One region of the Stenotrophomonas sp. ATs4 genome, then DNA from elsewhere that is predicted to be linked to it. Evidence: predicted binding sites of a transcription regulator. Region 1 holds the regulator's gene; the other holds the start of a gene.
What was found. Region 1 encodes HrcA, which represses chaperone genes, less so after heat shock. Its sites were predicted from a motif close to TTNGCACTCNNNNNNNNNGAGTGCNAA; they were not measured.
Positions count from the first base shown of each region.

Region 2: the regulator HrcA is predicted to act here: its motif matches at 2,107-2,133, upstream of ABR323_RS11425 (co-chaperone GroES).

Region 1 covers NZ_JBLYPK010000010.1:79,791-84,001, forward strand. Annotated here, with positions in the region: gene dnaK (molecular chaperone DnaK) at 1-1,210, opposite strand, end outside; gene grpE (nucleotide exchange factor GrpE) at 1,445-1,960, opposite strand; gene hrcA (heat-inducible transcriptional repressor HrcA) at 2,024-3,088, opposite strand; gene recN (DNA repair protein RecN) at 3,203-4,211, shown strand, end outside.
Region 2 covers NZ_JBLYPK010000005.1:318,340-322,550, forward strand. Annotated here, with positions in the region: gene ABR323_RS11415 (endonuclease) at 32-1,822, opposite strand; gene ABR323_RS11420 (hypothetical protein) at 1,923-2,063, opposite strand; gene ABR323_RS11425 (co-chaperone GroES) at 2,180-2,467, shown strand; gene groL (chaperonin GroEL) at 2,549-4,198, shown strand.

The DNA.
Region 1 (4,211 bases):
CGATACCCAGCGACAGCGGGGTCACGTCCAGCAGCAGCACGTCCTTGACGTCGCCGCCCAGCACGCCGCCCTGGATCGCCGCACCCAGTGCCACGGCTTCGTCCGGGTTGACGTCCTTGCGCGGTTCCTTGCCGAAGAACTCGGTCACCGCCTGCTGCACCTTCGGCATGCGGGTCTGGCCACCGACCAGGATCACTTCGCTGATGTCGCTCGAACGCAGGCCGGCGTCATTCAACGCAACGCGGCACGGCTCGATCGACTTCTTGATCAGCTCTTCCACCAGCGACTCCAGCTTGGCGCGGGTCAGCTTGATGTTCAGGTGCTTCGGACCCGAGGCGTCAGCGGTGACATACGGCAGGTTCACTTCGGTCTGCTGGGCGCTGGAGAGCTCGATCTTGGCGCGCTCGGCAGCATCCTTCAGGCGCTGCAGGGCCAGCGGATCCTTGCGCAGGTCGATGCCCTGGTCCTTGTTGAACTCTTCAACCAGGTACTCGATGACGCGGTTGTCGAAATCTTCGCCGCCCAGGAAGGTGTCGCCGTTGGTGGCCAGCACTTCGAACTGCTTTTCACCATCGACGTTGGCGATCTCGATCACCGAGACGTCGAAGGTGCCGCCGCCCAGGTCGTACACCACGATCTTGCGATCCTTGTTGTCACCCTTGTCCAGGCCATAGGCCAGCGCGGCCGCGGTCGGCTCGTTGATGATGCGCTTGACGTCCAGACCGGCGATGCGGCCGGCGTCCTTGGTCGCCTGGCGCTGGCTGTCGTTGAAGTAGGCCGGCACGGTGATGACCGCTTCGGTGACCTTCTCACCGAGGAAGTCCTCGGCGGTCTTCTTCATCTTTTCCAGCACCTTGGCCGAAATTTCCTGCGGCGCCATCTTCTTGGCATCGCTGGTGGACACCCAGGCGTCGCCATTGTCATGGGCCAGGATGCCGTACGGAACGTGGGCGATGTCCTTCTGCACTTCAGCGTCGGTGAACTTGCGGCCGATCAGGCGCTTCACCGCGTAGAAGGTGTTCTTGGGGTTGGTGACGGCCTGGCGCTTGGCCGAGGCGCCGACCAGGACTTCGCCGTCCTTGGTGTAGGCGACGATCGACGGGGTGGTGCGATCGCCTTCCGAGTTTTCGATGACGCGGGCCTTGCCGCCGTCCATGATCGCCACGCACGAGTTGGTGGTGCCGAGGTCAATACCAATGATCTTGCCCATGGGGGAGACTCCTGAAGATTGCTAGTTGGGGTCAGTCCGGCCGCTCGGCCGGTGGATGAATACGAAGTGGGGGATGCCCGTGGAACATTCAAGCCATCCCCCGAACGCTGTGTTCAGCGCCTGGAAAACCTTCGCCAGGCATGGCCCGGCGCTACCGAACCGGGCGGGCCCGACGATACCGATCGGGGTCAGGTAGCGCCGGGCCATGCCCGACGGCCTCACCCGACGTGGCAATCAATCGGCGGCCACCACCACCAGCGCCGGCCGCAGCAGGCGCTCGTTGAGCAGGTAGCCCTTCTGGAACACGGTGACCACGCTGCCCGGGGCCGCGCCCGGGGCCGGTACCTGGCTGATGGCCTGGTGATGCTCCGGATTGAACGCCTGACCGGTCGGATCCAACAGGACCAGGCCGTTGTCACCGGCAACCTTCAACAGCTGCTTGTAGGTCAGCTCCAGGCCCTCACGCAGCGGATGGGCATCGTCACCTGCGGCCTTCAGGCCGGCATCCAGGCTGTCAAACACCGGCAGCAGCTCGCCCAGCAGCTTCTCGTTGGCGAACTTGCGGGCCTGATCGATGTCGCGCGCGACGCGCTTGCGCTGGTTCTCGAGGTCGGCGCGTTCGCGCAGTACGTCGGCCTTGACCTGATCAAGCTCGGCGCGCAGGCGCTCCACTTCGTCGTTCACGCCTGCGGCGGCGGCCGCATCGGCGGCACTCTGCTGGGATTCGATATCTGGATGTTCGTGGTTCATGTCTGGGTCCCTGGCGGTCAATCTCCGCCTCCACCCACCCTAGTGTGGGCGGGATGCTGCGTTTCAAGCGTCGGATGTTCCGGGAGCGCGCCCGGCCGGTGAAAAGGCCGCACCGAGCACATCCGCGGTGGCCTGGACCAGCGGGATCATGCGGTCGTAGGCCATCCGCTTCGGTCCAATCACCCCCAGCACGCCCAGCACCTGACCATTGGCCGTGTAAGGAGCAGTGACCAGCGAGACGCCCTGCAGCGGCATCATCCCGGTCTCCTCGCCGATGAAGATGCGCACGCCCGGGGCCTGGATGGTGCGCTCCAGCAGCTGCAGGATCTCGCGCTTGCTGGAGAACAACTCGAACAGCTCGCGCAGGCGCTCCAGGTCGGACAGGTCCTGAACCCCCATCAAGCGGGTCTGGCCAGCCACCAGCATGTCGTCGGCCGGCGGCTGCAGGGCCTGCTCGGCCAACTCGATGCTGTGCGCCAACAGCTGCTCCAGCTCGGAACGGGCATCACGCAGCTCCAGCAACAGGCGGGTGCGGATCTCGGCCATCGGCAGGCCCGCGAAATGGGCATTGAGGTAGTTGGCGACCTGCTCCAGCTCGCCCGGGGCAAAGTCCTGTCGGGTTTCGATGACCCGGTTCTGCACCTCGTTGTCGGCAAACACCAGGATCGCCAGCACCCGGCGCCCGTCCAGCGCCACGAAATCGATCTGGCGGAAGGCGAACTGCTCGCGCCGCGGCGCGCTGACCACGCCGACGAAGTGGCTCATCGCCGACAGCAGCTCCGACGCGCTGCCCAGCAGGGCCTGGGTGCTGCCGCCTCCGGCCAACTCCTGTCGCAGGCGGGCCAGTTCGCCCTCGCCCGGCGGCTGCATCTGCAGCAGGCTGTCGACGAATACCCGGTAGCCATGCGCGGTCGGGACGCGCCCTGCCGAGGTATGCGGCGAGGCCAGCAGCCCCAGATCTTCGAGGTCGCCAAGGATGTTGCGGATCGTGGCCGGGCTGACCTCCAGGCCGGCCACGCGCGCCAGTGTCTGCGAGCCAACCGGCTCGCCGTCCTGGATGTAACGTGCGATCAGCGTGCGCAGCAGATGGCGCGCACGCGGGGCAAGCTGGTCGGGGGAACCGTGCATGGAATCAACCTGTGAGACACGGACACTAGATAATGGCGGCGCGTCACCTTGGCAAGTCATTGGACCTCCCCGCCGCGCGTGCTAGCGTTGCGCGGCTCAGACACCCCTGTACCCATGCTCAGACATCTTTCGATCAAGGATTTTGCCGTCGTCCGTGCCACCGAACTGGAGTTCGGGCCCGGCATGACCGTTGTTTCAGGCGAGACCGGCGCCGGCAAGTCGCTGATGGTCGACGCGCTGGGCTTCCTGTCCGGCCTGCGCGCCGACAGCGGCGTGGTCCGCCACGGCGCCGCCCGTGCCGAGCTGTCGGCCGAATTCGCGCTGGACCAGCTGCAGGCCGCGCGCCAGTGGCTGGCCGACAACGAGCTGGACGATGAGGAACAGTGCCAGCTGCGCCGGGTAATCCGCGCCGACGGCGGTTCGCGCTCGTGGATCAACGGCCGCCCGGTGACGCTGGCCCAGCTGGCCGATCTGGCCGGATTGCTGGTCGAAATCCATGGCCAGCATGAACAACAGGCCCTGCTGACGCGCCCGTCGCAGCTCGCCCTGCTGGATGCCTATGCCGGCAACGAGGACGAGCGCCGTCAGGTGCGCCGCGCTGCCGCCGCTTGGCAGGCACTGGTCGATGAGTCGCTGGCGCTGTCGCAACAGGGCGACGTGACTGACCGGATCGGCTTCCTGGAACACCAGCTGCGCGAGCTGGACCGCGAGGACCTGGAGCCGGAGTCGATCGTCGCACTCGGTGCCAGCCACCGCCGTCAGGCCCATGCCAGCGCCCTGCTGAGCGCCTGCCAGGCCGCCAGCAACCAGCTCAACGGTGACGACGGCAATTCGGCGCTGGACCTTCTGCAGCAGGTCCGCCACGAGCTGTCGCGCCTGATCGAGCACGACCCGCGCCTGGGCGACGTCGACAACCTGATCGAGAACGCCTCGATCCAGTTGCACGAAGCCCTGTCGCTGCTGGACCGCGTGCACGACGATCTGGATGCCGACCCGGAACAGTTCGAGGAGAACGAGCGCCGCCTGGGCCGCCTGCACGACCTGGCCCGCAAGCACCGCGTGCCGATGGACGAGCTGGGTGCGCAGCGCGAGCGCATGCATGCCGAAGTGGAACAGCTGCGCG
Region 2 (4,211 bases), on a different contig from region 1:
GGCGGCGGCAGTGGACCGCTGCGTTGCGCGGTCAGTTGGCCAGCTGGCAGGTGGCCGGCTTGGCCGAGGTGAACAGGGCCGGGGTGGCCCACTCGGGGTGGTCGATGAACGGGTTGCGGTTGCCCTGGAAGCTGTAGATCACGTCATTGCGGGCACGCTCCGCAGCGCTCGGCGGGTCGGCCAGATGCCAGTCGATCAACGTCGACAGCAGACCCATGTAGGCCGGCGAACTGCTGGTCTTGACGATCTTGCTGCGGTCATCGGTCAGCTCCAGGTCCGGCTCGGACTGGCCGGTGGCCGCATCCTTGCCGCCCTCGTAGCGGATGGCCATGTACAGCACCGCACGCGCCATGTCGCCCTTGCGTGCACCCCAGACTTCAAAGGTGCCACCGTTGCCGTCGGGCGTGCGTACCCAGTTGGAGTTGCCCGGGTAGCCGCCGCTGCCGCCGCCCTGGCCGTTGTTGGCCTCGGTGGCACGCTCGCCGCAGTTGGCGTCGCACTTGCCGAAGGGCTTGTTGCCACGATCGGCGTTCCACTGCGCGTCGGTCAGGTACAGCATGTGGGTGTCGGTATACGGTGCGTACGGCAGGCCCTTGTCGCCGGTGGTGCTGGCAAAGCCCAGCGAGTTCGGCCAGGTGTGCTCGCGGTTGTACTTCAGGCCGCCGCCGCTGCCGGCGCGGTCGGTCACCTTGGCGTAGCTGCGGTTGCGGTACGCATCCAGGATCCTGCCGCTGTTGTTCGGATCCTCGTCGGCGATCTCCAGGATGGTCCAGGTGCTGGTGCCCGAGCCGCTGTACGGGTAGGCGGTGTGGCCCTTGATGGTGGCGTGCAGCGAGCAGCGCAGCTGGCTGGGGCTGCTGGTGTTGACCTTGGAGTAGTAACCGGCGGGCACGCCGGGGTTGCCCGGGTCCGGATTGCCACCGGTGCTGGCCACGGTGAAGGCGATGCGGCTGTCGGCGGCCGGGTGTGCGCCCTGCAGGTCGGTGATGCGCGCGGCGCGGATGTCGAAGCGGCAGGCCTCACCGGCCACCAGAGCGGTGTTGGTGGACAGCTTCACGCTGCGGCCGCTGGCCGGGAACGTGAGCGGCACGCTGCCGGAGGTACCGCAGCTCAGGGCGAAGGCGCCGCTGGCCAGGTTCACCGTTTCGCTGAACACCACTTCCAGGTCGGCGGCGGCGGGGAAGGTGCTGCTGCCCTGTGCCGGCGTGGTGGTGGAGACCGACGGTGGTGTGTTCGGGCCCGGGGTGCCGCCACCGCTGAAGGTCTGGCCATTGTTGCAGCTGCCGAAGGTCTGCCTGGCCGATTCGGCCCAGGTGAAGTGCGCGTACTGGCTGCCGCTGCCGGTCAGCTGCAGCGAGGTGCCCGCTGCGGTGCTGTTGGTCTCGGCCACCGGAATGTTCTGGCTGGTCATGCCGGCGGCAGGACCACCGGAGGCGGTGATGGCGCCCTCGTAGCTGAGGAACTGGACCACCTTGCCGCTGGCATCGACCAGGGCAATGCCGTCGTTCGGGCCGTTCTGGAGGCCGTTGGTCGGGTAGTTGACCACGGCGATGCTGGCGCTGCCGCAGCCGGCGGTGGTGCCGGCCGGGACCGGATTGTTGGCGTAGACCGTGGCGGCCGAAGGGTTGCTGCCGTTGTAGAGGTAGAGGCGGTAGCCGGACAGGTCTTCTCCGGCAGTAGCGACCACTTCGATGGCTTCGCCGACGTCACCGGCGGCGGTGCTGTCGTCGTAGTGCAGTTCGTTGATGAAGACTTCGGCCTGGGCCGGCGCGGCGGCCAGTGCCAACAGGCAGGCGGCGGCGAGCGGGGACAGCAATCGCATCGACTACTCCTTGTGATTGGGAATGCGCGGCCGAGCCTAAGGCCGATCCAGTGACACTTTGTCGTAAATGAACGTCAGATATCTGACAGTGCGACGTGGATCACCAAATGTCGAGGGTGCGGACATGGCGGTGCCGCGCTGCACCGGCATCAAGGCCTTCGCGCAGGGCAGGAACCTGCACCGTTGGCGGCAGCGAAATTTTTTCCGGGATCGGCCTTGAAAGGCCCGGGGCCAGCTCCATCTCTGTCCTGCTCCCGATTCGTCGGGCTTTTTCGCGAGCGATGCTGGCAGTCACCTTGGGTGAGTGCTAACATCGCCAGACTTTTTCAGACCAATCAATAACTTAAGAGGTCTCTCATGAGCATCAAGCCGCTGCACGACCGCGTTGTGGTCAAGCCGATCGAAGCCGACGAAATCTCCGCCGGTGGCATCGTCATTCCGGATTCGGCCAAGGAAAAGTCCACCAAGGGTGAAGTCGTGGCCGTGGGCCCGGGCAAGCCGCTGGACAACGGCAGCGTGCGCGCTCCGTCGCTGAAGGTCGGTGACAAGGTCATCTACGGCCAGTACGCCGGCAGCTCGTACAAGAGCGAAGGCGTCGAGTACAAGGTCCTGCGCGAAGACGACGTGCTCGCCGTCATCGGCTGAGCCTCGGCGCGACCTGTTTCAACCTGACTTCCAATTCCCAGCCGCCGGGCACGCCCCGGCGCTACCAATGAGGTAATCGCAATGGCTGCCAAGGATATTCGTTTCGGTGAAGACGCCCGTTCGCGCATGGTGCGCGGCGTCAACGTTCTCGCCAATGCCGTCAAGGCCACCCTGGGCCCGAAGGGCCGCAACGTTGTGCTGGAAAAGAGCTTCGGCGCTCCGACCATCACCAAGGACGGCGTCTCCGTCGCCAAGGAAATCGAACTGGCTGACAAGTTCGAGAACATGGGCGCGCAGATGGTGAAGGAAGTGGCTTCCCGCACCAACGACGACGCTGGCGACGGCACCACCACCGCCACCGTGCTGGCCCAGGCCCTGATCCGCGAAGGTGCCAAGGCTGTTGCCGCCGGCATGAACCCGATGGACCTGAAGCGCGGTATCGACAAGGCCGTCGTGGCCGCCGTCGCCGAGCTGAAGAACATCTCCAAGCCGACCGCTGACGACAAGGCCATTGCCCAGGTCGGCACGATCTCGGCCAACTCGGACGAGTCGATCGGCCAGATCATCGCCAACGCGATGAAGGAAGTCGGCAAGGAAGGCGTGATCACCGTTGAAGAAGGCTCGGGCCTGGACAACGAGCTGGACGTGGTCAAGGGCATGCAGTTCGACCGCGGCTACCTGTCCCCGTACTTCATCAACAACCAGCAGTCGCAGACCGCTGACCTGGATGACCCGTACATCCTGCTGCACGACAAGAAGATCTCCAACGTGCGTGACCTGCTGCCGGTGCTGGAAGGCGTCGCCAAGGCCGGCAAGCCGCTGCTGATCGTTGCCGAGGAAGTGGAAGGCGAAGCGCTGGCCACCCTGGTGGTCAACACCATCCGTGGCATCGTCAAGGTCGTGGCCGTCAAGGCGCCGGGCTTCGGCGACCGTCGCAAGGCGATGCTGGAAGACATGGCCGTGCTGACCGGCGGCACCGTGATCTCCGAAGAAGTGGGCCTGTCGCTGGAAAAGGCCACCATCAAGGATCTGGGCCGCGCCAAGAAGGTGCAGGTTTCCAAGGAAAACACCACCATCATCGATGGCGTGGGTGACAAGGCTGCGGTCGATTCGCGCGTTGCGCAGATCAAGACCCAGATCGAAGACACCTCCTCGGACTACGACCGCGAGAAGCTGCAGGAACGCGTGGCCAAGCTGGCCGGTGGCGTTGCAGTCATCAAGGTTGGCGCTTCGACCGAAATCGAAATGAAGGAAAAGAAGGACCGCGTCGACGACGCCCTGCACGCCACCCGTGCGGCCGTTGAAGAAGGCGTGGTTCCGGGCGGCGGTGTTGCCCTGGTCCGTGCAGTGTCGGCACTGTCCGGCCTGAAGGGTGCCAACGAAGACCAGAACCACGGCATCCAGATCGCCCTGCGCGCGATGGAAGCCCCGCTGCGCGAAATCGTTGCCAACGCCGGTGAAGAGCCGTCGGTCATCGTCAACAAGGTCAAGGAAGGCACCGGCAGCTTCGGCTACAACGCCGCCACCGGCGAGTTCGGCGACATGCTGCAGTTCGGCATCCTGGACCCGACCAAGGTGACCCGTTCGGCCCTGCAGAACGCCGCTTCGATCGCTGGCCTGATGATCACCACCGAAGCCATGGTTGCCGAAGCTCCGAAGAAGGACGAGCCGGCCATGGGTGGCGCCGGTGGCATGGGCGGCATGGGTGGCATGGGCGGCATGGACTTCTAAGTCCACGCCCCCG